2 regions of the Actinocorallia libanotica genome follow, and region 2 is predicted to be linked to the other one. Evidence: riboswitches for the same ligand, from Rfam matches in the RefSeq annotation. Region 2 holds a riboswitch; the other holds the start of a gene.
The links. Region 2 has a riboswitch for glycine ahead of gcvT (glycine cleavage system aminomethyltransferase GcvT). Riboswitches for the same ligand answer to the same signal wherever they lie in the genome.

Region 1: it holds a riboswitch for glycine, as region 2 does, so the genes downstream of both, gcvP (aminomethyl-transferring glycine dehydrogenase) here and gcvT (glycine cleavage system aminomethyltransferase GcvT) in region 2, are expected to answer to the same signal.

Annotation. Positions count from the first base shown of each region.
Region 1 covers NZ_BAAAHH010000028.1:27,668-42,961, reverse strand. Annotated here, with positions in the region: gene ppk2 (polyphosphate kinase 2) at 1-664, opposite strand, end outside; gene ABD140_RS28380 (hypothetical protein) at 808-1,383, shown strand; gene clsA (cardiolipin synthase ClsA) at 1,484-2,089, shown strand; gene ABD140_RS28370 (sugar phosphate nucleotidyltransferase) at 2,086-4,584, shown strand; gene ABD140_RS28365 (FHA domain-containing protein) at 4,855-5,379, shown strand; gene ftsR (transcriptional regulator FtsR) at 5,376-6,044, shown strand; gene ABD140_RS28355 (bifunctional nuclease family protein) at 6,099-6,569, shown strand; gene ABD140_RS28350 (MerR family transcriptional regulator) at 6,822-7,421, shown strand; gene ABD140_RS28345 (flippase-like domain-containing protein) at 7,486-9,894, opposite strand; glycine riboswitch at 10,064-10,159, shown strand; glycine riboswitch at 10,160-10,247, shown strand; gene gcvP (aminomethyl-transferring glycine dehydrogenase) at 10,368-13,229, shown strand; gene ABD140_RS28335 (tetratricopeptide repeat protein) at 13,340-14,122, shown strand; gene ABD140_RS28330 (flavin reductase family protein) at 14,202-14,759, shown strand; gene ABD140_RS28325 (alpha/beta fold hydrolase) at 14,926-15,294, opposite strand, start outside.
Region 2 covers NZ_BAAAHH010000036.1:62,754-78,047, forward strand. Annotated here, with positions in the region: gene ABD140_RS32105 (MEDS domain-containing protein) at 1-892, opposite strand, end outside; gene ABD140_RS32110 (anti-sigma factor RsbA family regulatory protein) at 1,038-1,958, opposite strand; gene ABD140_RS32115 (MEDS domain-containing protein) at 1,958-2,812, opposite strand; tRNA gene ABD140_RS32120 (tRNA-Leu) at 2,977-3,051, opposite strand; gene bcp (thioredoxin-dependent thiol peroxidase) at 3,079-3,546, opposite strand; gene ABD140_RS32130 (DUF3618 domain-containing protein) at 3,665-3,970, shown strand; gene ABD140_RS32135 (amino acid deaminase/aldolase) at 3,998-5,176, opposite strand; gene ABD140_RS32140 (CE1 family esterase) at 5,234-6,118, opposite strand; gene purU (formyltetrahydrofolate deformylase) at 6,225-7,061, shown strand; gene ABD140_RS32150 (YdeI/OmpD-associated family protein) at 7,099-7,671, shown strand; gene ABD140_RS32155 (DUF6286 domain-containing protein) at 7,733-8,335, shown strand; gene ABD140_RS32160 (Asp23/Gls24 family envelope stress response protein) at 8,335-8,859, shown strand; gene ABD140_RS32165 (TSUP family transporter) at 9,126-9,917, shown strand; glycine riboswitch at 9,982-10,081, shown strand; glycine riboswitch at 10,086-10,168, shown strand; gene gcvT (glycine cleavage system aminomethyltransferase GcvT) at 10,249-11,355, shown strand; gene gcvH (glycine cleavage system protein GcvH) at 11,352-11,738, shown strand; gene ABD140_RS32180 (serine hydroxymethyltransferase) at 11,735-12,994, shown strand; gene ABD140_RS32185 (FAD-dependent oxidoreductase) at 13,215-14,633, shown strand; gene ABD140_RS32190 (NAD(P)-binding domain-containing protein) at 15,064-15,294, opposite strand, start outside.

The DNA.
Region 1 (15,294 bases), on a different contig from region 2:
ACAGCAGGTGGCCGATCATGTTGACGCGGGCGCGCCGCTTGTCGTCGGCGTCGACCTCGTACCAGGGGGCCTCGGGGAGGTCGGTGTGCGCCATCATCCGGTCCTTGGCCCGCGAGTAGTCCTCCCAGCGGGTGAGGGACTCCAGGTCCATGGGCGAGAGCTTCCAGCGCCGCATGGGATCGGCGAGCCGGGCCCGGAACCGGCGCTCCTGCTCGGCGTCGCCCACCGAGAACCAGTACTTGCGCAGGAGCACGCCGTCCTCGACCAGGAGCCGCTCGAAGACCGGGCACTGGTGAAGGAAGCGCTCGTACTCCTCCGGGGTGCAGAAGCCCATCACGTGCTCGACCCCCGCCCGGTTGTACCAGCTGCGGTCGAACAGGACGATCTCCCCGGCGGCCGGCAGCTCGGCGACGTAGCGCTGGAAGTACCACTGGGTGCGCTCGCGCTCGGTGGGCTTGGGCAGCGCCGCGATCCGCGCCGTCCGGGGGTTGAGGTACTCGGTGACGCGCTTGATGGCCCCGCCCTTGCCCGCGGCGTCCCGGCCCTCGAACACCACGACCAGCCGCTGCCCCTCGGCCTTCACCCATTCCTGCAGCTTCACCAGCTCGGCCTGGAGGTCCAGGATCGCCCGCTCGTACACCTCGCGTGTCAGTTTCTTCGCCATCCGATCATTATGGGTGACTCCGGAGCCTCGCGAGAATTTACCGTTTAGTGTGTTTCGATAATCTTTATCCTGCTTTTACTGGAATCTTTTGGGGGCTATTGGGGGGCAATTGCTAGCCTTTTGGACAAAGGGAGGGGGGATCGATGAAGTCCTTGCGGCTGGCGGTGAGCCTGCTGCTGTGCACGGGCTCCGTCCTGGTGCTCCTGATGAGCGTGCACGGATTGATCGTTTTTCCGCAGGCGCTCTTCGGGCGCCCCGGCGGCGGGGTCGGCCTGTCGCGCATGTCGCCGGGGGACGTGGCCGCGGTCGCCCTCCTGTACCCGCTGATGTCCGTGGCGGGGCTGGGCAACGCCGCGCTCCTCGGCTGGAGCGGGGTCCGCGGCGCGGCCGCCGCGGACGACCCCCGGCGCTGGCGGAGGCGGCAGGGGCCGGGACTGGTCGGCCTGCTGACCACCGGCCTGGCGTCGCTGGCCGCGGCCGTCGCGGCGCCGCCCCAGAGCGGCGTGATCGTCGGCCTCCCCGTGTCCGTGGAGCTCGTCTCCTACGGCTACCTGCTGTGCGCCAGCCTGCTGGGCCTGCTGACCATGGGCGTCCTGGTGCTGGACGGCCGCGGCCGGCCGGACCGGGGCGCGGCGGCCGCGACCGGCCGGACGGCCCCCGCGGCGGCGGTGTGGCGAAAGGGCCGCCGAAACCAGCGGGATCTGTCCGGAAAAATGTGAGCTGCGCCATAGCGGAGCGTTACTTTCCGGTGGAGCGATCCACCGAGGGAGTTGAGATCTCCTGGCAGGTAAGGTCAACCCCCAGGAGGTGGAAGCCGCTTTGGCAGAGACGAAGGACCGGATCTGGACGGTGCCGAACGCCCTGAGCCTCGCGAGGCTCCTGGGGGTGCCGCTCTTCTTCTGGCTGGTCCTCGCTGGCCACGACGGCTGGGCGATCGGCCTGCTGATGCTGGCGGGCCTGTCGGACTGGGCGGACGGCAAGCTCGCCCGGATGCTGGACCAGACCAGCCGGCTCGGCACGCTGCTCGACCCCGCGGCGGACCGCCTCTACATCCTGGCCACCCTGGTGGGGCTGACCGCCCGCGAGATCGTCCCCTGGTGGCTCACCGCCCTGCTCGTCGGCAGGGAGGTCTACATGGCGGGCCTGCTGGGCCTGCTGAAGCGATATGGCTGGAACGGCCTGCCCGTGCACTTCGTGGGCAAGGCCGCCACGATGAACCTCCTCTATGCCTTCCCGCTGCTGCTGTGGGGTTCCCACGACGGCGGCGTCGCCACCGCCGCCCGCGTCGTCGGGTGGGCGTTCGCCCTGTGGGGCGCGGCCCTGTACTGGTGGGCCGCGGTCCTCTACACCGTTCAGGCACGACAACTCATCCGAGCCCTGCCCCCCGGGGGCGCCGAGAACGAGGGAGTCGCATCCGCGCCATGAAGGCCGTCGTGATGGCAGGAGGCGAGGGGACGCGACTGCGTCCCATGACCGCCAACCAGCCCAAGCCTCTGCTGCCCGTCATCAACCGCCCGATCATGGAGCACGTGCTCCGCCTTTTGAAGAGGCACGGCTTCACCGAGACCGTCGTCACCGTCCAGTTCCTCGCCTCGCTGATCCGCAACTACTTCGGCGACGGCGAAGAGCTGGGCATGAGTCTGCAGTACGCCACCGAGGAGGTGCCCCTGGGCACCGCCGGAAGCGTCAAGAACGCCGAGGACGCCCTGCGCGACGACCGCTTCCTGGTCATCTCCGGCGACGCCCTGACCGACCTGGACCTGACCGACATGGTGCGCTTCCACAAGGAGAACGGCGCGCTGGTCACCATCGGGCTCAAGCGGGTGCCCAACCCGCTGGAGTTCGGCATCATCATCGTCGACGAGCAGGGCCGCATCCAGCGCTTCCTGGAGAAGCCCACCTGGGGCCAGGTGTTCTCCGACACCGTCAACACCGGCATCTACGTCATGGAGCCCGAGGTCCTGGAGCGCGTCGCCCCCGGCGAGAGCGTCGACTGGTCCTCCGACGTCTTCCCCGCCCTGCTGGCCGAGGGCGCCCCGCTGTACGGGTACGTCGCCGACTGCTACTGGGAGGACGTCGGCACCCACGAGAGCTACCTCAAGGCCCAGGCCGACATGCTCTCGGGCAGGGTCGACCTGGAGATCGACGGCTTCGAGCTGTCCCCGGGCGTGTGGGTCGCCGAGGGCGCCGAGGTCGACTCCTCCGCCGTCCTCAAGGGCCCCCTGTACGTCGGCGACTACGCCAAGGTCGAGGCGGGCGCGGAGCTGCGCGAGTACACCGTCCTGGGCAGCAACGTGGTCGTCAAGGAGGGCGCCTTCCTGCACCGCGCCGTGGTCCACGACAACGTCTACGTCGGCCCCTCCACGCACCTCCGCGGCTGCGTGGTGGGCAAGAACACCGACGTCATGGCCGGCGCCAGGATCGAGGAGAACGCGGTCGTCGGCGACGAGTGCGTCATCGAGGCCGAGGCCTACGTCTCCAACGGGGTGAAGGTCTACCCCTTCAAGACCATCGAGGCCGGGGCCGTGGTCAACACCTCGGTGATCTGGGAGTCGCGCGGCCAGCGCAACCTCTTCGGCCCCCGCGGCGTCTCCGGGCTGATCAACGTGGAGATCACCCCGGAGCTGGTGGTCCGGCTGACCAGCGCGTACGCCACCACGCTGAAGAAGGGCGCCACGGTCGTCACCGCCCGCGACGCCTCCCGCGCCGCGCGCACCCTCAAGCGCGCGGCCATCGCCGCCCTCACCGCCAGCGCCATCAACGTCGAGGACCTGGAGGCGTGCGCGCTGCCGCTCGCCAGGTTCGAGACCGCCCGCGAGGACTGCGCGGGCGGCATCGTGATCCGCACCACGCCCGGCGACCCGCAGGGCGTGGACATCCTCTTCCTCGACGACACCGGCGCCGACCTCTCCCAGGCGGCCCAGCGCAAGCTCGAGCGGGTCTTCGGCCGCCAGGAGTACCGCAGGGCCTTCCCGGGGGAGATCGCCGAGCTGAGCTACCCCCAGCGGACCGTGGAGTCCTACAGCCGCGACCTGCTGGCCCGGATGGACATGTCCGGCATCCGGGAGGCCGAGCTCAAGATCGTCGCGGACTGCGCCGGCGGCGTCACCTCCAACGTGCTGCCCTGGCTGCTGGGCCGGGTCGGGGTGGAGGTGCTCACCCGCAACAACCGGCTCGACGAGGTCAACCCCACCGAGACCCCGGCCGAGCGCTCCCGCGACCTGGCACTGCTGGGAGAGCTGGTCTCCTCCTCCAGGGCCGCGTTCGGCGTGCGGTTCGACCCGGTGGGGGAGCGGATCTCGCTGGTCGACGAGAACGGCGAGCGCATCTCCGACGACCGCGCGCTGCTGGTCCTGCTCGACCTGGTCGCCGCCGAGCTGCGCGGGGGCACGGTGGCGCTGCCGGTCACCACCACCCGGGTCGCCGAGGAGGTCTGCCGCGGGCACGGGGTGCGGGTGATGTGGACCTCCACGTCCCAGGACGTGCTGACCAGGGCGGCGGCCGACCCTGAAGTGGTCTTCGCCGGGGACGGGCGCGGCGGGTTCATCTTCCCCGAGTTCAGCCACACCGTGGACGGCGTCGCGGCGTTCGTCCGGCTGATCGGGCTGGTGGCGCGCACCCGCCTGACCCTCTCCCAGATCGAGGAGCGCATCCCGCAGGCCCATCTGCTCAAGCGGTCGGTGCCGACCCCGTGGGCGGCCAAGGGCAGCGTCATGCGGCACGTGGTGGAGGCGGCCGCCGACCGCACCGTCGACACCACCGACGGGGTGCGGGTGGTGGAGAAGGACGGGCGCTGGGCGCTGGTCCTGCCGGATCCGGCCGACGCGGTGACCCACCTGTGGGCCGAGGGGCCCGACCACGACGCCGCCGCGGCGCTCCTGGAGGAGTGGGCGGCGGTCGTGGAGGCGGCGGGGGCCTGAGGCGGTCCCCACCTCAGGGTGACATCGGGGTGTCCGAAATGCCCCGATGTCACCCCCGGTTCCGGCGATTCGGTCATGATGAATCGATCTTCCGCGCACGGGTGGTGCCGTCAGCGCGGTACGGTCTTCCTGACAGCCTTTCCGGCGGGCCCGTTCCGCGCGGCGGCATAGACCGCCGGACATACGGCCGGTAGCGTTGTCCAGACCGGAGTCAAGTAGAGCGGAGGCGTGTCCCGGGGGCGCGCCGATGGTAGGAGGCCGAGCCGATCGATGCCGAGCGTCTACTGCACGCAGTGCGGTCACGCCAATCCCGATGGCGCCCGCTTCTGCTCCAATTGCGGCACTCCGCTGGTCCGCAACGCCCAGCCGGTTCCGGAGACCCCCGGTGAGTCAACCTCGACCATCTCGATCAGCGGACTGACCGACGGGCTGGAGATCCCCGAGTCCTCCGAGGAGGCCTCCGACCAGCTGAGCGTGGAGACGCTGCCCCCGGGCACCGCCCTGCTGGTGGTGCGGCGCGGCCCCAACGCCGGCAGCCGGTTCCTGCTCGACAAGGACCGCACCTCGGCCGGGCGCCACCCCGAGAGCGACATCTTCCTCGACGACGTCACCGTCTCGCGGCGGCACGCCGAGTTCGCCCGGCACGGGACGGGCTTCACCGTCCGGGACGTGGGCAGCCTGAACGGCACCTACGTCAACCGGGAGCGGATCGACCACGCGGCGCTCAACGGCGGCGACGAGGTGCAGATCGGCAAGTTCCGCGTCGTGTTCCTCACCAACCCCCAGCACGGGTGAGCGCGCAAGCCGCCCGGGCGTACATGACCATCGGGGACGTCCTGGCCACCCTGCAGGGCGAGTTCCCCGACATCACCCACTCCAAGATCCGCTTCCTGGAGGCCGAAGGCCTCATCGAGCCCGAGCGCACCCCCTCGGGCTACCGGAAGTTCACCTCCGTGGACGTGGAGCGGCTGCGCTACATCCTGGCCGCCCAGCGCGACAGGTACCTGCCGCTGCGGGTGATCAAGGAGCAGCTCGACAGCCGGCCGCCGCGCACCCTGGTCGCCGCCGACGCCGGCTCCCCGCCCGCCGCCGAGGTGGCGCTGACCCGGCGCCAGCTGCTGGACGGCGCCGGGATCTCCGAGGACCGGCTGGAGGAGCTGGAGGCCTACGGGCTGGTGCGCCGCGCCGGCGCGCACTACGACTCCGACGCCCTGACCGTGGCCAGGACCGCGGTCCGGCTGGCCGGATACGGTTTCGAGGCGCGGCACCTGCGGGCGATCAAGGCGGCGGCCGAGCGGGAGCTGGCCCTGATCGAGCAGACCATCGCGCCCTTGCTCAAGCGCCGCGCGCCGGGGGCGCACGAGGCGGCGGGCAGGACCGCCCGCGAGCTGAGCGGGCTCACCCTGGCGCTGCACACCGCCCTGGTCTCGGCGGGTCTCAAGGACAGCTTGGGTGGTTAGCCGCCTCAAGGTGTAGTTTGGGTCTTGAGGACCGTCGCGAGGCGAGGAGCCGCTGTGAAGCAGATGGAGGTCGTCGGCGTCAGGGTCGAGATGCCCTCCAACCAGCCGATCGTCCTGCTGAAGGAACTCGAGGGCGATCGTTACCTGCCCATCTGGATCGGCGCGGTGGAGGCGACCGCCATCGCCTATGCCCAGCAGGGCATGCTGCCGGCCCGGCCGCTCACCCATGACCTGTTCAAGGAGGTCATCGAGGCGCTGGGGGCCTCCCTGCACACGGTGAACATCACCGCGCTGCGCGAGGGGATCTTCTTCGCCGACCTGGTGTTCTCCAACGGCGCCGAGGTCAGCGCACGGCCGTCGGACTCGATAGCGCTGGCGCTGCGCACCGGTTCGAGTATTTTCGTCAGCGAGGAGGTCCTGGACGAGGCCGGGGTGGCGATCCCGGACGAACAGGAAGACGAAGTGGAGAAATTCCGCGAGTTCCTCGACACGGTCTCTCCCGAGGACTTCGAACGGGACGCCTGACCTGCGGGTTCGGCCGATCCCACCGGGTCCCGTCCGTTTCCGCCCCCGCAGCGCGGGGGTAGGGGTGGAGGGGGAGCTGACAAGTGAGCCGTTTGCGCATGTGAAGCCGGATACATCCGCTCTGCGACGCGCCGACGGTGAACGTTGACCCTGCCCTGACCGGCACCTACCGTGCTGGTGGAGCACTCGTGGGGAAATTCCGGCAAACCCCCTTGCCGGAGACCTGGGAGCTGACAGAAGCCGGAGGTCCGCGTGGCGGTGAGCAGCGGCGAGGACAAGGTGGACCGTGAGCGCCGGCTCGCCTCTCGGCAGGCCGGCGAGCAAGGCCTGCTTTTCGACAACGCGGTGGCCATGCCGAACCCGAACGCCGGCTACCGCGGCCCCACGGCGTGCGCGGCGGCCGGGATCACCTACCGCCAGCTCGACTACTGGGCCCGCACCGGGCTGGTCGAGCCGAGCATCCGCCCGGCGCACGGCTCGGGCAGCCAGCGCCTGTACGGGTTCCGCGACATCCTGGTGCTGAAGGTCGTCAAGCGGCTGCTGGACGCCGGTGTCTCGCTCCAGCAGATCCGCACCGCGGTCACCCACCTGCGCGACAGGGGAGTGGAGCACCTGGCCACCATCACCCTGATGAGCGACGGCGTCAGCGTCTACGAGTGCACCAGCGCCGACGAGGTCGTCGACCTGCTCCAGGGCGGCCAGGGCGTCTTCGGCATAGCCCTGGGCCGGGTCTGGCAGGAGGTCGAGGGCAGTCTGGCGAACCTCCCCGCGGAGAACGCCGACCCCTACCTTGAGCCCAGGACGGGCCGGGACGAGCTGTCCGCCCGCCGCCGCGCCCGCAAGACCGGCTGAACGGCCCGGGGAGAGCCGCCCTCTCCGCGGACCGCACGGACCTTCTGAGCGTTCCGGGAGGGCCTCAGAGGGCGTCGCGCCGCTGGAGGTAGGTGAAGGCGGCCCAGCCCGGCAGCACCGGCAGCCAGAACGTCAGCAGCCGGAACAGCAGCACCGCGGAGGTCGCCGTCCCCGCCGGCAGCCCCGCCACCGTCAGGCCCAGCGTCAGCGTCGTCTCGACCGCGCCGAGGCCGCCCGGGGTGGGGGCGGCCGATCCCAGCGCGTTGCCGGTGAGGAAGACCACCGCGACGGCCGTCCAGCCCAGCGAGCCGCCGAACGCCCGGATGGAGAAGTCCAGGCACAAGACGAACGACACCGTCAGCAGCAGGGTGCCGCCGAGGCCGGTGGCGACCTTGCGGGGGTCCTGGACCACGTCCAGCAGCCGGGGGACCACTCCGGCGAACAGCTGCCGCACCCGGCCGACCACCAGCCGCCGCAGGGGCCCGATCGCCGCCGCGACCACCGCCACGGTCGCGACCGCCAGCAGCCCCAGCACCACGGTGCGGGACGGGGTGAAGTCGGTGCCCACCCCGCCCGAGCCGGTGAGGAAGCCCAGGACGAGCAGCAGCAGGATGTGCACGCCCAGGCCGACCAGCTGGGAGGCGCCCACGCTGGCCACGGCGGGCCCGGGGCGCACGCCCATCCGCTGCAGGTACCGGGTGTTGATGGCCACGCCGGTGACCGCCGCGGGCGCGACGAGCTTGACGAACGAGGCGGCGAGCTGGGCCAGGATGGTGCGGCCCAGCGGGATGTGCTCGGGCACGAACCCGATGACCATCATCGCCGCCGCCACGAAGGACAGGGCGGCCGCCACCGCCGCCAGCCCCGCCCAGCGCCAGTCGGACTGCGTCACCAGCTCGCCCAGGTCCACGTTGCTCAGCTGGGAGAGCAGGAAGTAGACGCCCACCGTCCCGGCGACGATGCTGATGATGGTGCGCGGCCGGAAGCGCTCGAGCCGGACCGGCGCGACCTCGGTCTCCGGGGTGAACTTGAGGATCTCCTCGCGCAGGGCGCTCAGCAGGTGCTTGTCGCGGCGCAGCGCGGTGCGGGTGTCGCGGGAGAGGGCGACCTTCTGCAGCAGCGGGACGACCGCGCCCAGCGCGCCGGGCCCGATGACCGCGGCGGCCTCCTTCACCGCGCGCGCCGCGCCGCCCCGCAGCGCCAGCGTGGTGAGCAGCTGGGCGTGGTCCAGGCGCAGCAGCAGGTCGCCCGCGGCGGTCTCGCCCCGCCCGAACCCCACCAGCCAGGGCTCGCCCTCACAGATCACGATCGCGGTGTCGTCGAGGCTGCGGTGGGCGATCCGGTGGTGGTGCAGCACCTCCAGCTGCCGCCACAGGTCCATGGCGAGCCCGTCGGTGAGCTCCTCGTCGGGCAGGTCGGCCAGCGGCACTCCCGCCAGGTGCTCGTAGGCCAGCAGCGCGGCCTCGGTGCCGACCTCGGAGGTGGCCAGCAGCCGCGGGGTGCGGGCACCCGCGGTGGACGCGGCGTAGGAGGCCAGCGACTCCTGTTCCAGGGAGCGGCGCAGCGAGCGCACGGCGCGGCGCGGCTGGTTGGCCCGCAGCCGCAGCCCGCGCCAGATCCGGTAGAACAGGCCGGCCGCCTGCTGGTCGCGGTCCAGGAGGGTGACGTCCAGCCGCCGCTCGGGCAGCTCCACCAGGTAGCTGCGGTGGTCCAGGGTGCCGTCGTCGGTGCGCACGATGCGGGTCGGCCGCATCCCGAACCGGCGCAGCACGCCGGCCACCGCGCTGCCCGGGGGCCGCGGGTTGGGGGTGCCCAGGCCGTAGAGCGTCAGATAGCCCACGAGGCGGCCGATGAGGTAGGTGGCGACCAGGCCCAGGGCGGTGGAGCGGCCCGCCACCAGGGAGGCCAGGGCGGCCAGGGCGATGGTGCCCCACATGACCGCCTGCCAGCGGGGCCGCCCCCCCAGGCGCACCGCGGTGATGTAGGCGATCACGGGGGTGAGGTCGGACTGCAGCGAGACGGTGTCGGAGCCCGCGGGCCCCAGCACGCCGGTGAGCTCGCTGGGCCCGTTGGCGGCGACCCAGGCCTCCACCGCGTAGTCCACGCCCAGGCCGGCGATCGCGGCGAACAGCCCGAACATCACCCGCATGCCGTCCCGGCGCGCGATGCGGTCCAGGGCGAACACCACCGGCACGGCCAGCACGCCGAAGCTGGAGGTGAGCCCGGCCAGGCTCAGCAGGAAGTGCGGCGCCTGCTCGGTGCCGCGGCTGATGTCGGTCTCCAGGCCGGTGGTCGTCTGGGTGGCCAGGGAGGTCAGCAGCAGGAGCAGTCCCAGCCCGGCCAGGCACGCCAGCGCCCGTACCAGGGTGGCGGGGTTGCGGATCCGGTTCGGGAGGGAGGGCTCCTCCACCACCACCGCCCCGGACGAGGACGGCATCGGCTCCAGGGCAGCGCCGCCCTGAGTGCTCGTCACGCTTACACCGTCCTCCCGGTTCCGGTCGTCCCCAAAGATTAGCCCCACCATGACACCGTGTGATCAAGCATCCGGCGGTTGTTCCGTGCGTGGCGGAACAACCCGATCTTTCCCTGTCGGGCCCGTCCGCGGGAGGCCGATGGCCCACCGGATAGACTGATCGTGCTGTCGACCCCGTGCGGGAGAGACTCCGCGCAAGCCGGCGTGGAGCGCCGAAGGAGCAACCTCCCCGGAACCTCTCAGGCAAAAGGACCGTGTGGGCGAGGCGCCTCTGGAAAGCGGGCCACAGGGCCCCACCGAAGGTGCAAGCCCACCGGGTGAAGCTCTCAGGTCCCCATGACAGAGGGGGAGGAACGAACGACCGCAGCGAAGCGAGGATCGTTCGTTCCTCTGCGGGGGTCCGGGGGTCGCCCCCGGTGGAACGGGGTCTCACGACCCCTCCTCAACCCTTTCGTGTTCCAGGAGGCTCGTCCATGACCGCGCAGTTCGACTTCTCCGACCGGCATATCGGGCCGTCCGCCGACGACCAGGCCAGGATGCTCGCCGCCGTCGGCTTCGCCGATCTCGACGCACTGAGCGAGGCCGCGGTGCCCGCCGCGATCCGCACCGGCCGCCCGCTGGACCTGCCGCCCGCGCTGAGCGAGACCGCCGCGCTGGCGCGGCTGCGCGAGCTGGCCTCCCGCAACACCGTGCTCACCTCGCTGATCGGCCTGGGCTACCACGGCACGATCACCCCGGGCGTGATCCTGCGCAACGTGCTGGAGAACCCGGGCTGGTACACCGCCTACACGCCCTACCAGCCGGAGATCTCCCAGGGCCGGCTCGAGGCGCTGCTGAACTTCCAGACGGTGGTCTCGGACCTGACCGGGATCCCCGTGGCCAACGCCTCCATGCTGGACGAGGGCACGGCGGCCGCCGAGGCGATGGCGCTGGCGCTGCGGGCCACCCGCCGCAAGGAGCCCGGCGTGTTCGTGGTGGACGCCGACGCGCTGCCCCAGACGGTCGAGGTCGTGCGGGCGCGGGCGCTGCCGCTGGGCATCCCGGTGGTCGTGGCCGACCTGGACGCGGGCCTCCCCGAGGGAGACGTCTTCGGCGTGCTGGCCCAGTACCCCGGCGCGTCCGGCAGGGTCCGCGACCTGCGTCCGGTGGCCGAGGCGGCGCACGCCCGCGACGCGCAGTTCGTCGTGGCCGCCGACCTGCTGGCGCTGACCCTGCTGACCCCGCCCGGCGAGATCGGGGCCGACATCGTGGTGGGCTCGGCCCAGCGGTTCGGCGTGCCCTACGGCTTCGGCGGCCCGCACGCCGGCTACATGGCCGTCCGGGAGGGCCTGGAGCGCCAGCTCCCCGGCCGCCTGGTGGGGGTGTCGGTCGACGCCGACGGGAACCAGGCGTACCGGCTGGCGCTGCAGACCCGCGAACAGCACATCCGGCGGGAGAAGGCGACCTCCAACATCTGCACGGCGCAGGTGCTGCTGGCCGTCATGGCCTCGATGTACGCCGTCTACCACGGCCCCGAGGGGCTGACGGAGATCGCGCGCCGCGCGCACCGGATGGCCGCGACGTTCGCCGCCTCCATCGAGGCCCAGGAGGTCGAGGGCTTCGAGGTCGTGCACGAGCACTACTTCGACACCCTCACCATCCGCGTCCCCGGCCACGCCCCCGCCGCGGTGGAGGCCGCGCGGCGCGCCGGTTTCAACATCCGCCTCGTGGACGACCGGACGATCGCGGTGGCGTTCGACGAGACCACCACCGAGGAGCACCTGCAGACGCTGCTGGAGGCGATCGAGCAGCGCGGGTTCCGCCGCGCGGTCGCGCTGGCCGAGCCGGTGGAGGAGCTGCCGGAGGAGCTGCGCCGCACCAGCACCTTCCTGTCCCACCCGGTCTTCCACGCCCACCGGTCCGAGACGGCGATGCTGCGCTACCTGCGCCGCCTCCAGGACAAGGACATCGCCCTGGACCGGTCGATGATCCCGCTGGGCTCGTGCACGATGAAGCTCAACGCCACCACCGAGATGGAGCCGATCACCTGGCCGGAGTTCGCGAACATCCACCCGTTCGCGCCGGTCGAGCAGGCCGCCGGGTACGTCGAGCTGATCGGCGAGCTGGAGGCCTGGCTGGCGGAGATCACCGGTTACGCCAGGGTGTCGGTGCAGCCGAACGCCGGGTCGCAGGGCGAGCTGGCGGGGCTGCTGGCGGTGCGCGCCTACCATGCCTCCCGCGGCGAGGAGCACCGCGACGTCTGCCTCATCCCGTCGTCGGCGCACGGCACCAACGCCGCCAGCGCCGTCATGGCCGGGATGCGGGTGGTCGTCGTCAAGTGCGACGACGCCGGGAACATCGACATGGCCGACCTGCGCGCCAAGATCGACAAGAACGCCGCCGACCTGTCGGTGATCATGGTGACCTACCCCTCGACGCACGGCGTGTACGAGGAGTCGATCACCGAGGTCTGCGCCGCGGTGCACGCCGCGGGCGGCCAGGTGTACGTGGACGGCGCCAACCTCAACGCGCTGGTCGGCCTGGCCCGGCCCGGCGAGTTCGGCGCCGACGTCTCCCACCTCAACCTGCACAAGACGTTCTGCATCCCGCACGGCGGCGGCGGTCCGGGCGTCGGCCCGGTCGCGGTCGGCGCGCACCTGGCGCCGTTCCTGCCCAACCACCCGCTGCGACCCGAGGCCGGCCCCGACACCGGCGTCGGCCCGATCTCGGCGGCCCCGTGGGGCTCGGCGGGCATCCTGCCCATCCCGTGGACCTACATCGCGCTCATGGGCCACGACGGGCTGCTGCGCGCCACCCAGGTGGCGGTCCTGGCCGCCAACTACGTGGCGCGCCGGCTCGCCCCGCACTACCCGGTGCTCTACACCGGCCGCAACGGCCTCGTGGCGCACGAGTGCATCGCCGACCTGAGGAAGATCACCAAGGAGACCGGGGTCACCGCCGAGGACGTCGCCAAGCGCCTCATCGACTACGGCTTCCACGCCCCGACCCTGTCCTTCCCGGTGGCCGGCACGCTGATGATCGAGCCGACCGAGAGCGAGGACCTGGCCGAGCTCGACCGCTTCTGCGACGCCATGATCGCGATCCGCGCGGAGATCGGCCGTGTCGCCTCCGGCGAGTGGGACGCCCAGGACAACCCCCTGCGCAACGCCCCGCACACCGCCGAGACGCTGACGGCCGACGACTGGAAGCACGGCTACACCCGCCAGGAGGCCGCCTACCCCGTGGCCTCCCTGCGGGAGAACAAGTACTGGCCGCCGGTCCGCCGCATCGACCAGGCCTTCGGCGACCGCAACCTCGTCTGCTCCTGCCCGCCGCCGGAGGCCTTCGAGGACTGATCGGTCCGAGCTTGAGGCTATTGATCAGGAAAGGGCCGTGTCGTCTCTCCGACGGCGCGGTCCTTTTCAGTAGGGTCGCGTGAGCACTTCTCGAAGGAGGCAGCTCCGCCATGACCCTGGCTCAGGCCCGCCTGCTGGCGGAGACCGGTGATCTGTCCGCCGCCGCGGAACTCTTCGCCGCGGCGCTGGACGAACCCGATCCGTCCGGACGCGCGCAGGCCGCGCTGGGACTGGCGGTGGTGCTGGAGGAGCTCGGTGAGCACGCCGCGGCCCGCGACGCGGACTGGACGGCCATCGAGACCGGCGACCCCGAGTACGGCCCGCGCGCCGCCTACCACCTGGCGGTCTCCTGCGAGCGGGCCGGGGACCGCCCGGCCGCCGAGCAGGCCTGGCGCCTGGTGGTCTCCTCGGCGCACCCGGCCTACCTGCCCGCCGCCTGCCTGGCGCTGGCCCAGCTCGCCGACGACGACGGCGACACCGAGACCGCGGCGGGCTGGTGGCAGAAGGTCATCGCCACCGGCGACGAGCAGCACGCCCCCGTCGCCGCCCACGACCTGGCCCAGCGGCTGCTGGAGCAGGGCCAGACGGCCCGCGCCCAGCAGATCCTCGCCGCCGCCCTGCGCGCCGCGCCCCCCGAGGGCTACGCCTACGCCCGGCTGGCGGTGGCGATGGGCCTGACCCACCTGGAGCAGGCGATCGGCGCGTTCCGCGCCGCGGTGGACGCCACGGACGCCCCGGACGTCGCCCCGCTCGCCGTCGAGCTGCTCGCCCGCACCCTCCCCCTGCGCGGCCGCGACGAGGAGGCGGCGCACATCTGGCAGCGGGGCCTGGCCGATCCGCTGCTGGCCGAACAGGTCGCCGCCCGCCTGAACCGCGCGCAGTCCACGGGTTAATTACTGCGCTTTGTCTATTTTCTAGCCTTCTGTAGAGGAAGGCTGTAATTAGTGTGACTATGGGCATTATTATTCTTTCATGAGTGTTCAGATTCATCCCGCGCCGGAGGCCGTCGAGCCCACCCCGCTGGAAATGCGCCGGGCGATGGGAAGCTTCGCCAGCGGCGTCACCGTCGTCACCGGGCTGCACGAGGGCGAGCCGGCGGGCTTCGCCTGCCAGTCCTTCGCCTCCGTCTCCCTCGAGCCCCCGCTGGTGCTCTTCTGCGCCGACCACAAGGGACGCGCCTGGCCGCGGATCCGGGCGGCCGGCCGCTTCACGGTGAACGTGCTCGGCGAGGAGCAGCAGGACCTCTGCGCCCGTTTCGGCTCCAGCAGGGGAGCCAAGTACGAGGGCCTGGACTGGGAGGCGTCCCGCTGGGGCACCCCCTCCCTGCCCGGTGTCCTCATGCGCGTCCACGCCGAGGTGCACCAGGTGACCGCGGCCGGTGACCACGACGTGGTGATCGGCAGGGTGCTGGAGCTGGAGACGCCCGGCGACGGCCGACCGATGATCTTCTTCCGCGGCGGGTTCGGCGTCCAGGACGAGCAGGACTGGCGCATCCCCGATGTGTGGGGATGGGGTGATGACCGGGTCTGAGCCCGCTCCTCCATCCGACCGCCGTCCCGATCCGCCCGCCCGGCCCCTCGAGGGCCGGGCCCCCTCGGGAACCGGCTGAGAAGGCCGCGCCGGACACGCCCTGACACTCATGACGAAGCCCCCGGTCCGCTCACCGTGAGCGGACCGGGGGCTTCGCCGCGCGGGGTCACCCGTCGTCGCGGAGGAAGCCGATCACCACGCGGTTGAACTCCCGGGCCCGCTCCACCTGCGCCCAGTGGCCGCAGCGCGACATGACGTGCAGGCTGACGTTGGGCATGAGGGAGAACGCGAACAGCCCGCCGTCGTAGGGGTTCACCAGATCCTCGCGCCCCCACAGCAGGAGGGTCTCGTGCTCGATCGCGGCGGCCTCCCGCCACAGCTGCATCCTGCGGGAGCCCTCGGGGGTCAGGAAGCTGGTGCGGAACCGCTCGAACGCCTCGGCCGCCCCGGGCCGCTGCGAGCGCTCGAACCGGTCGTCGATCATCTCTTCGGTCACGAAGGAGGCGTCGTGGACCATCCCGCGCATGAAGACCGC
Region 2 (15,294 bases):
AGCGCCTCCAACCCAGGCCCTTGACGATGCCCGGAAGCCGATGGAAGCCCACCATCTCGATCACGCTCTCCAGTTCGGGTGAGGGGTTGTCCAGAACGAGGCCGTGGCCCCGGGTGAGGCGCCGGGCGTGGGAGCCCAGGAGGTTCAGCGAGACCAGGTCCATGAACCGCAGGTTCGCCAGTTCGAGGTGGATCCGCTGGGCGGCCCGGTCGCGCGGGTCGCTCACCGAGGCGAGGGTGCGGGTGAGGGCGTGGTGGCGCGCCCCGTCGATCTCGCCCTCGAGGCGCAGGCCGTAGGGGGCGTACGTACGGGTCATGCGCAGCACGCCGTCGTCGTATTCGGGGTTCACTTCGACGAGTACCTCGTGGTGGTTCTGGAGGGCGGAGAGCGCCTCGGGTGCGCAGCGGCGCCGGTCCACCTGGCAGATGGCGGTGGTCAGGGTGCTGGGTCCCACCAGGACCTCGACCTCGCAGTCGCAGTCGAGCATGAAGCTGTCACCTCCGGGGACGCCCGCCGCCCAGGTCATGTCCGCGGTGATGCGGACGCGGCGGAACCGCTGGTCGAGGGCCCGGGAGATCTCCTGCTCCAGGGTGCGGGAGAGCGCGTCGGGGCGGCCGTGCCCGTCGTGGACGCAGGCCTCCCGCCAGGGGATCACCGTCAGGTGGCCGAGTTCGGCGAAGGGCGTGGCGTCGATGTGGTGCAGCGACAGCAGCCCGGGCAGGTCGCGCGCCGTGGTGTCGGCGACGCAGATCACCTTCTCGCCCGCCTCGAGGCCCGCGTAGACGAAGTCACCGAGCACGCGCCGCTGTTCGTCGGGATGGGAGTACGCCAGCCACGCGTGATCGCCGGGCCGGAGATCACCGACCGCGCGCTGCGTGAACCAGCTGACCATGCTCCGTCCTGACCTGTGCGTCGTCGCGTGCGGGGAAGGTGTTCCTTTTCTTGCTCCGTCAAGCGTACGCCGGGCGGCGTCGCGTGGCGGGAACTCTCGGCATGTGGAGGAGAAATATCATGGCTAATGCAGCTGCACATGCATTTCATGCGCGGAAAGGCGTGTGCAGGCGTATCCGTGTCCCTTCCACTCCGGTTCTGACCTGGACCCGGCCGCACAGCATGCGCACCGCCCACAGCCCCAGCCGGGGGGAGCCGGCGGTCCCGGGCGGCAGCCAGCCCGGCCCGTGCCGTTCCGAGGGGCACCAGTGCCCGCGGTCGCTGACCTCGCACAGCAGCGCGTCGCGCTCCTCCCACACCCGCAGCAGGACGGGCGGCTCGCCGTGGCTGAGCGCGTTGGTCGCCACCTCGGTGAGTGCGACCAGCAGCTGGTGCAGCCGGTGCCCGGCCAGCCCGTAGCGGTGCGCGTACACCGTGATCAGCGCGCGCGGCTCGCGCAGGTCCGCCGAGCGCAGCGGCATCTCGAGCGCGTGCCCGGGTGCGGGCGGCAGCGGCGGGTCGCACATCGCGCTGAAGACGGCGGGGTCCAGGTAGGCGGGGTTGTCCCGGGGGAGGCCGTCGCGGGCGAGCAGGGGGTGGGTGTGCCGCGCGCCGTCCAGGACGGGGCGCGGCAGGGACGCGTGGTAGGGGCACATGATGGAGCCGTCCGTGCGGGCCAGCGCCACGTTGACCAGGGCCTCCAGCCGCAGCCACTCCACGGTCTCCCAGTCGGCGCGGCCCTTCCAGTCGGGCTCGGCCAGCAGCCGCACCCGCCTCCCGCGTTCGGCCGCCGTCTCCATCTGGTGCAGGACCCGCGAGACGACCCGTGCCGGGTGCTCGTAGAAGGCCGCCGGGGGGACGTAGCGCACCTGGGCGCCGAACTTCTCGCGGAGCAGCCCCGTCTTGTGCTCGCAGGTGACGGCCAGGACCGTCTCGTCACGTTCCAGACCCTCGTCCAGGAAGGGGAAGGCGCCTTCCAGGAAATCCTCGTCCGCGTCGTAGGGAAGTGCCACATGGGTCAGGGCCATCAGTCCTCATCCAGTCGGATCCCCGGCAGCCGGTGCATCCCGACCACCTCCAGCGTGGAGCGCACCTCGGGCGGCACCCGGTGCAGCACGACGGCACCGCGCGATCCGCGCCTCCGCGTGTATTCGACCATTGTCCGCAGCGCGCTGAGGCTGAGAAAGTCCAATTCGGAGAGATCGAGGTGGATCGCCTCCTCCTGGGACGGCAGGGAGTTCAGCGCCTCGACGAAGTGGGTGTGCCGGGCGGCGTCGAGTTCGCCGCACAACCGCAGGCCGGGCGGCCGGTAGGTGCGGGTGATGCTGAGGACCGGGTCGTCGAAGTCGGGGTCGGGCACCACCCGCACCTCGTGCTGCTCGGCGAGCAGGTCGAACTGGGCGGGCGAGCAGCGGCGCACGTCGGTCTGGCAGATGGCGGTGACCGACACGCTCGGCCCGACGCGCTCGGCGAGCTCGCGCTCGCAGACCATGAGGCGGGTGTCGCCGAACGGCTGGTCCAGCGCCCACGACGTCTCGGCGGTGATCCGGATGCCGCGGAACTCCTGCTCCTCGGCCTTGGCGATCTCGTCGGCGACGGTCTGGAGCATCTTCTCCGGGTCGAACATCCCGCCGGTCAGGCAGGCCTCGCCGACCGGGAGCAGGGTGAGCAGGCCCGCCCGGACCGCGGGGCTCAGGTCGTGGCCGTACAGGCCGGGCAGCTCCCAGTGCTCGGCGTCGGTCACGTAGACGACCTTGTCGCGGATGCGCAGCCCCTGGGCGATCCACGAGCCGATGACGTGGCCCTGCTCGTCGGGGCAGCAGAACGGGAGCCAGGCATGGTCGCCCGGGAGAAGATCCCTGACCGATCTCCGGACGTACATGGCTGCTCGGGCCTCCCGACGGGTGCGGACCCGTCCAATCTACGTCGGCGGAGCCCGGTGGGGCCGCCGCTTTTTTCATATAACGACTCGGCGCGCGCCGGAAGGGGGGAGGGGCGGATGCCGCGGCACGAAAAAGGGACAGCCGGTGGGCTGTCCCTTTTATGTAGGGCCGGTGGGATTTGAACCCACAACACGACGGACCTAAACCGCCGGCCTCTGCCGAATTGGGCTACGGCCCCGTGCGCGGCTACGACCTTACCAGCGGGCTACAGGCCCAGCTCCTTGCGGAGACGGGCCACATGCCCGGTCGCCCGCACGTTGTAGTAGGCCTTCTCGATCCTGCCCTCCTCGTCGATGAGGAAGGTGGAGCGGATGACGCCCACGGTGACCTTCCCGTAGAGCTTCTTCTCGCCGTAGGCGGCGTACGCCTGCAGCACCGCGCGCTCGGGGTCCGACAGCAGGGGGAAGGTCAGCTTGTCGCGCTCGCGGAACTTCACGAGCTTGGCGGGGGCGTCGGGGGAGACGCCGACCACCTTCACCCCGGCCGCCTCCAGCTCGGCCAGCGACTGCTCGAAGTCCACGGACTCCTTGGTGCACCCGGGGGTCATCGCCGCGGGGTAGAAGTAGAGGAGGACCTTCGCGCCGCGCAGCGACGACAGCGTGAAGGGCTCGCCGTCGGCGTCGGTGAGCGTGAAGTCGGGGGCCTCGTCGCCGGGCTCGAGACGGTCTGTCACCTGGCATCCTTTCGCGGCGGGTGGTGGAAGGGACAAACTTACCGGCACTCGCCTCCCTGGGGGCGGCGATGACCTGCAAGACTGATCGCCCACCGGTAACTACGACGAAGGACGCGGGATGGCCGACAGGGATCCGGACCGGATCGAGCAGGAGATCGAGGGCGAACTCGAGGCCCTCGCGCGCAACATCGACGCGATCGCCGACCGGGTCAGCCCGAGCAACGTCGTCCACCGCACCGGCGACCGGGTGCGCGAGGAGCTGCACCAGGTGGCCGCGACGGTCGGCGCGATCGTCTCGCCCGGCGACGCCGAGGGCTCGCCGCTCACCGAGGAGCAGCGCAAGCGCGCGCTCATCGTCGGCGGTGTCGTGCTGGCGGGCGTCGTCCTGCTGGTGCTGCGCGCCCGGCGGAGCGGCCGGGGCTGAGCCTCCGGGGCCTGTAGGCCTACAGGCCTACAGGAAGGTCTTCCCCTCGCCCCGGTAGGTGGGGACGGTGCTCTCGACGCCCTCGCCGAGGACCAGGTGCACGGCGTCGAAGCGCTCGCACAGCTCGCCGGCCTTGGTGTGCCGGAACCAGACGCGGTCGCCGACCCCCAGCCCGGCGGTGCCCGGCCCGACGAGCGGCGTCTGCACCTCCCCGGCGCCCTCGGTGCCGGTGTACCCCAGCCCGGCCGGCAGGTAGGGCTGGGGCAGGCGCAGCGCGTCGGCCGGGCCCGAGGCGAGGTAGCCGCCGCCCAGGCAGGTGACGGTGCCCGGGCCGGGCACCCGCACGACGGGCAGCGCGAACAGCGCGGCGGGCGTGGCCTTGAACATGCTGTAGTTGTCGAACAGGTGCGGCTGGAACAGGCCGGACCCGGCGGCGACCTCGGTGACCGCCCGCTCCGCCGAGGTCCACTCCAGGCTGCCGGTGCCGCCGCCGTTGACGAACTCCAGGTCGGCCACCTCGCGCACGGCCCGCACGACCTCGCCGCGCCGCCGGGCCAGCTCCACCCGGGAGCGGGCGCGCATCGCCTTGACGGCCAGGCCCATGGCGGGCCTGCCGGCGGGGGCGTCGCCCACGCCGGCGATCTGCGACTCGTAGCCCATCAGCCCGACCAGCCGCAGGTGCGGCCGCTTGACGACCTCCTCGGCGAAGGCGGCGGCCTGCTCGGGGGTGGCCAGGGGGGAGCGGCGCGCGCCGACCTTCACCCGGCCGCCCAGCACCGGGTAGGCGGCGTCCATGTCGAGGCAGACCCGCACGGGGTGCCCGTCGGCCGGGATGAGGTCCAGGTGCTCGGCGCAGTCGACCATGAGGGTGACGGTGCGGGCGGCGTGCTCGTCGCGGACGAGGCGGCGCAGCGCGGCGCGGTCGACGGTGGGGTAGGCCACGAGGATGTCGTCGCTGGTGCGGTGCCCGGCCAGCCAGAGGGCCTCGGGCAGGGTGAAGGCCATGATCCCGGCGAAGCCGTCCAGGGCCAGGACCTCCTCCAGCAGGGCGCGGACCCGGACGGACTTGCTGGCCACCCGGATCGGCTTGCCCCCGGCCCGGCGCACCAGGGCCGCGGCGTTGGCGCGGAAGGCCGCCAGGTCGACGATCGCGAACGGGGGGTCGAGCTCCGCGGTCGCGAAGTCATAACGCGCCTTGAGATCCATGTGTCCACTTTCCCATAAAAAGTGAAACATGAAAAGTATTCGCGTCTGTCTTTCCGGCTACACCGAGGAGAAGAACGCCCAGAGCCGCGCCGCCGTCCCCTCGGGCCAGACGTGGCCCCCGCCGTGCGGGCAGAAGCGCACCACGGCCCTGCCCTCGCCCGTCCGGCAGGCGCCCTCCCGGCGCAGGGCCCGGACCCCGGCCGCCTCGCGCCAGAAGGCGACCGCGCGGGAGACCGGGGCGAAGGGCCGGTCGTCGTTGAAGTCGCGCCGCCCGCCGCCCTCGTAGGGCACCGACCGGTCGGCCCTCCCGTGGACGATCATCGCCGAGACCGGGCGGCCGGGATCGCAGTCGATGACCAGGGAGGCCGAGACCACCCCGATCGCCCTGACCCTGCCCGGCCCCTCGCAGGCCATGCGGTAGGCCATGCCGCCCCCGTTGGAGAAGCCCGAGACGTACACCCGCTCCGGATCGGCGACCTTCGCCTCGACGAGCCGGTCGATCAGCTTCTCCAGGAAGCCGACGTCGTCGACGCGGGCGAGCTTGGCCGGGCCGCAGCAGGGGCCGGCGTTCCAGCTGAAGGCGAAGCCCTCGGGATAGGCGACCAGGAAGCCCTTCTCGTCCGCCACCTCGTCGAAGCCGCTGAGCTCCTGGAACTTCTCGGCGTTGGAGGCGCCCCCGTGGACGGCCAGCACCAGCGGCAGCGGCCCGGCCGAGGAGCGCAGCGCCGGGGGCACGCGCAGCCGGTACTCGCGGTGGCCGGGCGTGCCGACCTCCAGCTTGAGCCTGTGGGTGCCCGCCGCGGTGGGGACGCCGTCCCGCTCGGCCGGGCGGGGCGCCGTCCCGGTGGCGGAAGGCCCGGGGGCGCCGTCCTTCCCGGGCGCGGAGGCCTGGCACGCACCGAGCAGTACGAAAGCGAGCAAAAGGGCCAGAAGTCGACGCATGCCCTTGAATGTAGGCGTCCGCGTCCGACCCCAAACGCGGCGTTCCCACCAGGGCATAAACTGGCGAGTCATCGTGCCCCCGGCGTCCCCTGCAGAAGGTGGAGAGTTGAGTTACATCCTCACGCTGTCGTGCCCCGACCGTCCGGGCATCGTGGCGGCCGTCTCCGGCCTGCTGGCGTCCCGGCAGTGCAACATCCTGGAGAGCCAGCAGTACGGCGACCAGGACGCCGGGCGGTTCTTCCTGCGCGTGCAGTTCACCGCCCAGGAGGGCCTGGAGGAGCTCCAGGGGCTGTTCGCGCCGCTGGGGCGGGAGTTCTCGCTCGACTGGCACCTCAGCGACGCCGCCACCCGCATGAAGGTGCTGATCATGGTGTCCAAGGAGGGGCACTGCCTCAACGACCTGCTCTTCCGGATGCGCTCGGGCCTGCTGGACATCGACGTGGTCGCGGTCGTCTCCAACCACCCGGACCTGCGCCCGCTCACCCAGTCCTTCGGCATCGACTACCACCACCTGCCGATGACGATGGGCAAGGCCGCGCAGGAGGCCGAGATCCTCACCCTCGTCCAGCACTACGACGCCGACCTGGTGGTGCTCGCCCGCTACATGCAGATCCTCACCGACGACCTGTGCGCCAAGCTGCAGGGCAAGGTGATCAACATCCACCACTCGTTCCTGCCGTCCTTCAAGGGCGCCAAGCCCTACCACCAGGCGCACAAGCGCGGCGTGAAGCTGATCGGCGCCACCGCCCACTACGTCACCCCCGACCTGGACGAGGGCCCGATCATCGAGCAGGAGGTGGCCCGGGTCGACCACACCCACACCCCCGAGGACCTGCGCCGCGTCGGCCGCGACATGGAGTGCCTGGCCCTGGCCCGCGCCGTCCGCTGGCACGCCGAGCACCGCGTCCTGCTCAACGACGAGAAGACCGTCGTCTTCCGCTGATCCGGAAATGTCACGGGCGGCCGTTAGGGTCGCGCGTATGAGCGATCTGCCGACCTTCGCCTTCGCGTCCTCGTCCGCCTTCGAGGAGTGGCTGGAGGCCGAGCACGAGGTGTCCCCGGGACTGTGGCTCAAGTTCGCCAAGAAGGGCTCGGGAGTGGCGTCCATCACCTACCCCGAGGCCCGTGACGTGGCACTGTGCTTCGGCTGGATCGACGGTCAGAAGGCGCCCCTGGACGAGACGTACTGGCTGCTGCGCTTCACCCCCCGCACGCCCCGCAGCAAGTGGTCCCAGGTCAACCGCGAGCGCGTCGCCGAGCTGACCGCCGCGGGCCGGATGCGCCCGGCGGGGCTGGCCGAGGTGGAGCGGGCCCGCGCGGACGGGCGGTGGGAGCGCGCCTACGCCTCGCCGCGCAACGCCGTGGTCCCCGAGGACCTCCAGGACGCGCTGGACGCGGCCCCGGCCGCCGCAGAGTTCTTCGCCGGCCTCGACGGGCGCAACCGCTACGCCATCCTGTACCGGATCCAGGACGCCAAGCGCCCCCAGACCCGTGCCGCCCGGATCGAGAAGTTCGTCGCGATGCTGGGCAGGGGCGAGAAGCTCCACCTCTGAAACCGGCGACTCGGGGGGCGGGGAAGATCGCCGTACGTGGTGGCTCGGTTACTGTTCCCTTATGGGGGAGACGCTGGTCACGGAGCTGTTCGGGGATTCGGCGCGGCGGCGGGAGGCGCGCAGGCGCGCGGCCAGGGAGTTCCGCAAGGAGCGGGCGGGCGCCGAGGCGGCCGTCGCCCTCCTGATGGCGGCGTGCGGCGGGTTCGGCGCGGCGGAGGTGCTGGCCCGCCGGTACGGGCACCATCTCGTGCCGCCCGCGTGGGCGGAGCGGCTGGACGCCGAGCTGCGGACGCTGCTGTGGGGCGATCCGGCGGTGGAGCTGGCCGCCTACCTCCTGTGGATCGCGGGCATGGTCCTCCTGCTGCTGGCGGTGCTGCCCGGATACGACCGGATGGAGCTGCTCCGGGGCGACGACCCCGCGGTCTCGGCGGCGCTGAGCAGGGACGGGCTGCGCCGGTCGCTGGAGGACGCGGCGCTGGGGGCGCCAGGAGTGGTGCGGGCGCGGGTGAGCGTCGGCTGGCGGATCACGGTACGGGCCGGAGCGCGGCGCGGCACGCCGCCCGAGGCGATCGTCCCGCTGCGCCGGGCGGTGCTCGCCCGGCTGGAGGAGATCGGACCGCAGCGCGGCCGCGCGGTCGCCGTCCGGCTGGGTCGGCGGGGCTGATGGCGCGCAGGGGACTGACGCTGACGGGGCTGGCGCTGTGCGGGACGAGCGGGGTGCTGCTGGGACTCAACAGGTTCCTGGGCGACCGGCCGGTGCTGGGCGAGGGCACCTCCGGCTTCATCGCCCGCAACCCCTGGTTCTGGCCGGCGGTGGCGGGCCTGCTGACCGCGGTGGCGGTGCTGGGGACGTGCTGGCTGCTGCTCCAGGGCAGGGCGGCGGCGCTACGCCGCTTCACCCTGCTGGGCGGGCGCCGGAAGGCGCTGACGAACGAGGCGGTGGCCGGGCTCACCCGCGAGGTGCTGGGGCTGCCGGGGGTGCACGACGTGCGCGTGCGCTTCACCGGCACGCGCTCCCGGCCGCGGGTGATGCTGCAGATCCTCTGCCACGAGAGCGCCGACCTCGGGCTGCTGCTCGCCCGGATCAGCGAGGACTCGCTGGTGCGCTTCCGCGAGGCGATCGAGATGCCCGACCTGCACGCGGTCCTGCGGTTCCGGCTGGTCTACCACGAGACGCGTATCGCTTAAAGAGAGGTCTACCGGCATTTGTCGGTTCTGATAGCGCCGTACCGGGCGGCGCTTCGTACAGTCGTTGCTAAGTAAGTCACTCCTCGTCCATCCGCAGGGGGTATCGATCAGCAGTGACCACTGCATCATGTTCCGTCTCCGGGTCGGGGAAGGGGGACCGCGAGGGATTGAGCCAACAGAGCTAGACCTTCTGCTCGGGACCGGCGGCGCACCGAGGCGCCGCCGGTCTCCACGGTGCGCGGACTTATCTATGCAATCCTGGTCTAATGGCTTGGGAATTCTGGCAGACCGGATTGCTCGGGCTCTGCGCCGGACTGCTGATCGCGGTGGTGACCGCGCCCGTGGGCGTGTCGGGAGCGGTGTTCCTGCTGCCCGTCCAACTGAGCGTGCTGGGCGTGCCCAGCCCGGCCGTCACCCCCACCAACCTGCTGTTCAACGTGGTGGCGGGGCCCGGCGCGCTGATCCGGTACCGCCGGACGGGACGGTTGACCGGCCCCCTGGCCCGGCTGCTGGTGGCCGGGACCGCGCCCGGCGTGGTCGTCGGCGCGGTGATCCGGGTCTTCGCCCTGCCGGGTCCGACCGTTTTCCGGCTGCTGGTCGCCGCCTTCCTGCTCCCCCTGGGCACGTGGTTGTGCCTGCGGACGCTGCGCCCGTCCCCCCGGCCCCCGGCGCCTGAGCCGTCCCGTACCGCGGTGACCGCGCTGGCCCTGGGCGTCGGCGTCGTCGGCGGGATCTACGGGGTCGGCGGCGGCTCCCTGCTCGGCCCGATCCTGGTGGGCCGCGGCCTGCCCGTCGCGGTCGTGGCCCCCGCAGCCCTGGCCGCCACCTTCGTCACCTCGATCGTGGGCGCCGCCGCCTACGCCGTCCTGTCCCTGATCGCCCCCGGCGACATCGCGCCCCTGTGGACCCTGGGCCTCCTGTGCGGCCTGGGCGGCCTGGCGGGCGGCTACCTGGGCGCCCTCCTGCAGCCCCGGCTCCCCGAGAAGGCGCTCCGGCTGCTCCTGGGCGGCCTGGCCGTCGCCGTCTCCCTGCTCTACCTGGCGCAGGGCCTGGGCTGAGGGCGAAGGGCATCCTGGCGCCGACGGGGCGGACGGGGAGCCCTATAGTTGGGGTGACGCCGAATGATCCCGTGCGGGAGAGCGTCCGGGCCCGGCGGGTCCGGGCCGCCGAAGGAGCAATTCCTCCCCGGAACCTCTCAGGCACCCAGGACCGCGAGGGGTGGGCGGCCTCTGGAAAGAGAAGGCGCCGGAGCCTTCCGCCGAAGGTGAAAGCCCGTACGGGTGAAGCTCTCAGGCAGAGAAGACAGAGGGGGAGGGCCCACTCAGCAGGTGTACGGATGGGACGATGGGAAACGTTCTGCCGTGTGCCGGTCACAAGGAGCTCACCCAGGTGTCCCCTGCCTCTGAAAAACCCGCCGCCGTGAAGACGACGCCGCTGTACGAGCTGCACAAGGAGCTCGGCGGCAATCTCGTCGACTTCGCCGGGTACCTCATGCCCCTGCGCTACAAGTCGGAGACCGCCGAGCACCAGGCCGTGCGGACCTCCGCCGGGATCTTCGACGTCTCGCACATGGGTGAGATCTTCGTTACAGGCGCACAGGCCGGCGAGGCGCTGGACCACGCGCTGGCCGGGAACATCTCGGCGCTGGAACAGGGCCGGGCGCGCTACACGATGCTCGTCGACGAGCGGGGCGGGGTGCTGGACGACCTGATCGTCTACCGGCTCAGCCGGCACGGGTTCCTGGTGGTGGCCAACGCCGCCAACACCGGGGTGGTCGCGGCCGAGCTGACGGCGCGGGCCGCCGACTTCGAGGCCACGGTCGACGACCAGACCGAGAACTACGCGCTGCTGGCCGTCCAGGGGCCCGGGGCGCAGGAGATCCTGGCGCGGCTGACCGACGTCGACCTCGCCGGGCTGAAGTACTACTCCCTGGTCAGCGGCACGGTGGGCGGCGTCGTCGCCTTCATCGGCCGCACCGGCTACACCGGTGAGGACGGCTTCGAGCTGTTCGTCGACGCCGGGGACGCCGTGGAGCTCTGGCAGCGGATCACCGAGGCGGGCGGGGACGGGATCACCCCGTGCGGGCTGTCGGCCCGCGACACGCTGCGCCTGGAGGCGGGCATGCCGCTGTACGGGCATGAGCTGACCGCCGAGCTGACCCCGTACGATGCTGGTCTCGGCCGGATCGTGCGGCTGGAGAAGGACTTCGTCGGACGCGACGCCCTCGCGGCCGTCGCCGAGAACGGGCCGTCCCGCAAGCTCGTCGGGCTCGTCGCGCGCGGGCGGCGGGTGCCGCGGGCGGGGTACGCGGTCATCGGCGAGGACGGCGCGCCCTGCGGCGTGGTGACCAGCGGAGCACCCTCCCCGACCCTGGGCAAGCCCATCGCCATGGCCTACGTCGGAACCGGCGCCGTGCCGGTCGCCGTCGACATCCGCGGAAAGCACGAACCGGTCGACGTGGTCGACCTGCCCTTCTACAGGAGAACAGACAAGTGAGCGTTCCTGAGCAGCTCCGCTACACCGAGGAGCACGAATGGGTCTCGGGCCTGGACGGTGAGGACGGCGTCGTGACCGTCGGCATCACCGACTACGCCGCCGACGCCCTCGGCGACATCGTGTACGTCTCGCTGCCCGCGGAGGAGGACGAGGTGACCGCGGGCGAGCCGTGCGGCGAGGCCGAGTCCACCAAGTCGGTCTCCGACATCTACTCGCCGCTGTCCGGCAAGGTCGTGGCGGTCAACCAGGCGGTCGTCGACGACCCGGGGACCATCAACGCCGACCCGTACGGCGAGGGCTGGCTGTACCGGATCCGGATCGGCGACGACAACCCGGACCTGCTCGACGCCGAGGCCTACTCCAAGATCATCGAGGAAGCATGAGCACCCTTTTCCAGCACCTGTCCGAGGTGGACCCCGAGGTCCACGAGGCGGTCCGCGCCGAGCTGGGGCGCCAGCAGCACACCCTGGAGATGATCGCCTCGGAGAACTTCGCCCCGGTGGCGGTCCTGGAGGCCCAGGGCTCGGTGCTGACCAACAAGTACGCCGAGGGCTACCCCGGCCGGCGCTACTACGGCGGCTGCGAGTACGTCGACGTCACCGAGCAGCTGGCGATCGACCGGGCCAAGGCGCTCTTCGGCGCCGAGCACGCCAACGTCCAGCCGCACTCGGGCGCGCAGGCCAACACCGCGGTGTACTTCGCGCTCCTGGACCACGGCGACACCGTGCTCGGCCTCGACCTGGCGCACGGCGGGCACCTGACCCACGGCATGCGGCTCAACTACTCCGGCAAGTTCCTGAACGTGGTGCCCTACCACGTGCGGGAGTCCGACGGCCGGGTCGACATGGACGAGGTCGCGGCGCTGGCGGCCGAGCACCGGCCCAAGATGATCGTCGCCGGCTGGTCGGCCTACCCGCGGCAGCTGGACTTCGCGCGGTTCCGCGAGATCGCCGACTCGGTGGGCGCGCTGCTGTTCGTCGACATGGCGCACTTCGCCGGGCTGGTCGCCGCCGGGCTGCACCCGTCGCCGGTGCCGTACGCCGACGTCGTCACGACCACCACGCACAAGACGCTGGGCGGGCCGCGCGGCGGCCTGATCCTGGCCCGCGAGGAGCTCGGCAAGAAGATCAACTCCGCGGTCTTCCCCGGCATGCAGGGCGGCCCGCTGGAGCACGTGATCGCGGCCAAGGCCGTGGCGCTCAAGGTCGCGGCGACCGAGGAGTTCAAGGACCGCCAGCGGCGCACCCTGGAGGGCGCGCAGGCCATCGCGGCCCGCCTGCTCCAGGACGACGCCGCCAAGGCCGGCGTGAAGGTGCTGACCGGCGGCACCGAGGTCCACCTGGTCCTGGTCGACCTGGTGGACTCCGAGCTGACCGGCCGGGACGCCGAGGACCGCCTGCACGAGATCGGCATCACGGTCAACCGCAACGCCGTCCCCAACGACCCGCGCCCGCCGATGGTCACCTCCGGCCTGCGCATCGGCACCCCGGCGCTGGCCACCCGCGGCTTCACCAAGGAGGACTTCGAGGAGGTGGCCGACATCATCGCCCTCGCCCTCCAGCCGTCCTTCGACGCCTCGGCCCTGTCCGCCCGCGTCAAGGCCCTGGCCGACAGGCACCCGCTCTACCCGGACCTGTGACGCCCCGCCGGGCCCCCGCCCGGCGTCCCGCTCCACCCGCGAGGCCCCGCCCGTTCTTCGGCCGGGGCCTCGCGCTTTTCCGTGCCGGTCCTTCGCGCCGTCCCGGGTTGAGACCTTGCGCGTTGCGGGCCGGGGCTCGTGTCGGGGCGGGGGTTTCTTGACCGGGGGAGGTCTTTGGGGAAACACTGTATCCACTGGAGGAACGCGGTGCGGAGGGGTGATGGCGGATCTGATCGTGGTGGGTGCGGGTCCCGGAGGGCTGGCGTGCACGATCGCCGCGGCCGAGGCGGGGGCGGAGGTGCTCCTGCTGGAGAAGGCCGGGCGGGTCGGCGGGGCGCTGCCCTACTCCGGCGGGCACCTGTCGGCCGCGGGGTTCTCGGCGCAGCGGGCGAAGGGCATCGAGGACGACGTCGCGGCGCACTGGGCCGACATCCGGCGCATCAGCCGGGGCACCGGGCGGGAGGACCTCACCCTGCTGTCGCTGGCCGAGCAGCCCGCGGTCCTGGAGTGGCTGCTGGACGCCGGATACGCCATCGACCCGGCCACCCCGCGGATCGTGCACGGGCACGAGCAGTACCGCACGCCCCGTACGGTGCACGCACCCGACCTGCCGGGCGGGCCGGAGATCCTGCGGGTGCTGGAACTGCTGCTGGAGCCGCACGTGAAGTCCGGGAAGGCGGACGTGCGCTGCGGGGTGAGGGTCGCGGAACTGCTCGTCGAGCGGGACGGGGACGCCGCCGACGAGCAGGTCGTCGGCGTCACGACCGAGGACGGGCGGGTCTTCCGGGCGCCCTCCGTGGTGCTGGCGACAGGCGGATTCGGCTACGCCCCCGAGCTGTTCGCCGAACTGGACGGGGCGCCGCTGACGACGTCCGCCGCCCCCACGTCCACCGGCGACGGCGTTGAGATGGGCCGCCGCATCGGCGCGGGCGTCCAGGGGCGCGGCAAGTACATCCCCACCTTCGGCGGGCTGCCGCCCGAGGGCGACGACCTGCGCGTGGACTGGCTGCACCGGCCGCAGCTGGTGGCCCCCGAACGCCCGCCGTGGGAGATCTACGTCGACCGGAACGGGCGGCGCTGGGTGGCCGAGGACGACCCGAGCATCGACCTGAAGGAGCGGAGGCTGACGGCCGTCGACCAGATGACCTTCTGGATGGTCTTCGACGCCCGCGCGCTCCGCGAATCCCGGCCGATGGTGCACGGCTGGACCCCCGAGGACCTCGACGCCCGGTGCGGTGAACGCCGCGGCGTCCACAAGGCCGCGACCCTCGCGGAGCTCGCCGTGAAGGCGGGCATCTCACCCGAGGGCCTGGCCGAGACCGCGGCCCGCTACAACGCCGCGGTGGCCGCCGGCCGCGACGAGGAGTTCGGCCGCGCGCACCTGCCCGCCCCGATCACCGAAGCCCCCTTCTACGCGATCGAGAACCACCCCGTCACCCTGATCACCTTCGCAGGCCTGGACGTCGACACGTCCCTGCGCGTCCGCCGCGAGAACAACACGCCCATCCCCGGCCTCTACGCCATCGGCGAGGTCATCGGCTCCGCCGCCGTGAACGGCAACGCCTTCTGCTCCGGCATGTGCCTCACCCCCGCCATGGCCTTCGGCCGCATCCTGGGCCGCACCCTGGCCACCTCCTGACCACCCCGAGCCCGCTCTCCCGGACCGACATGACGAAGTTCCACTCCCGCCGCGAGAACACGCCTGCCCCCCACCCCGCCCGTCTCGCCGACCGTGCCCAGACGGGGCCGTCCGGAGCCGACGGCCGAAGCTGAAGCCGACGGCGTGGTGCTTGGTCGAGGGGGCCGGGATGAGGGGCTTGGATTTGGGCGGGGGAGTGTGGTGGAGCCCTGCGGCGGCTCGGTGGTCTTGTCGGCAGTGCCCCGGCGGGGCCGGCGGCCGAAGCTGAAGCCGACGGCATGGTGCCTGGTCGAGGGAGCTGAGGCCGATGACGTGGTGCCTGGTCGAGGGGGCCGGGATGAGGGGCTTGGATTTGGGCGGGGGAGTGTGGTGGAGCCCCGCGGCGGCTCGGTGGTCTTGTCGGCCGTGCCGCGGCGGGGCTCGTGCGGGGTCAGTGGGTGAAGGTGAAGCCGGCGGCGCGGAGTTTGGCCGAGGAGACCGGCATGACGGGGGTTTTGATCTCGCCGCGGAAGTTCAGCGGGGGGAGGCCCTCGGCGGCGCAGATCGCGCCGAACGCCTCGGCGTTGGTCGGCGGGACGGTCTCGTCGGGGATGGCGTTGTAGACGCCGGTGAGGCCCTGGGCGACCACGAAGTCCAGCGCGGCGGCGGCGTCGCGGTAGTC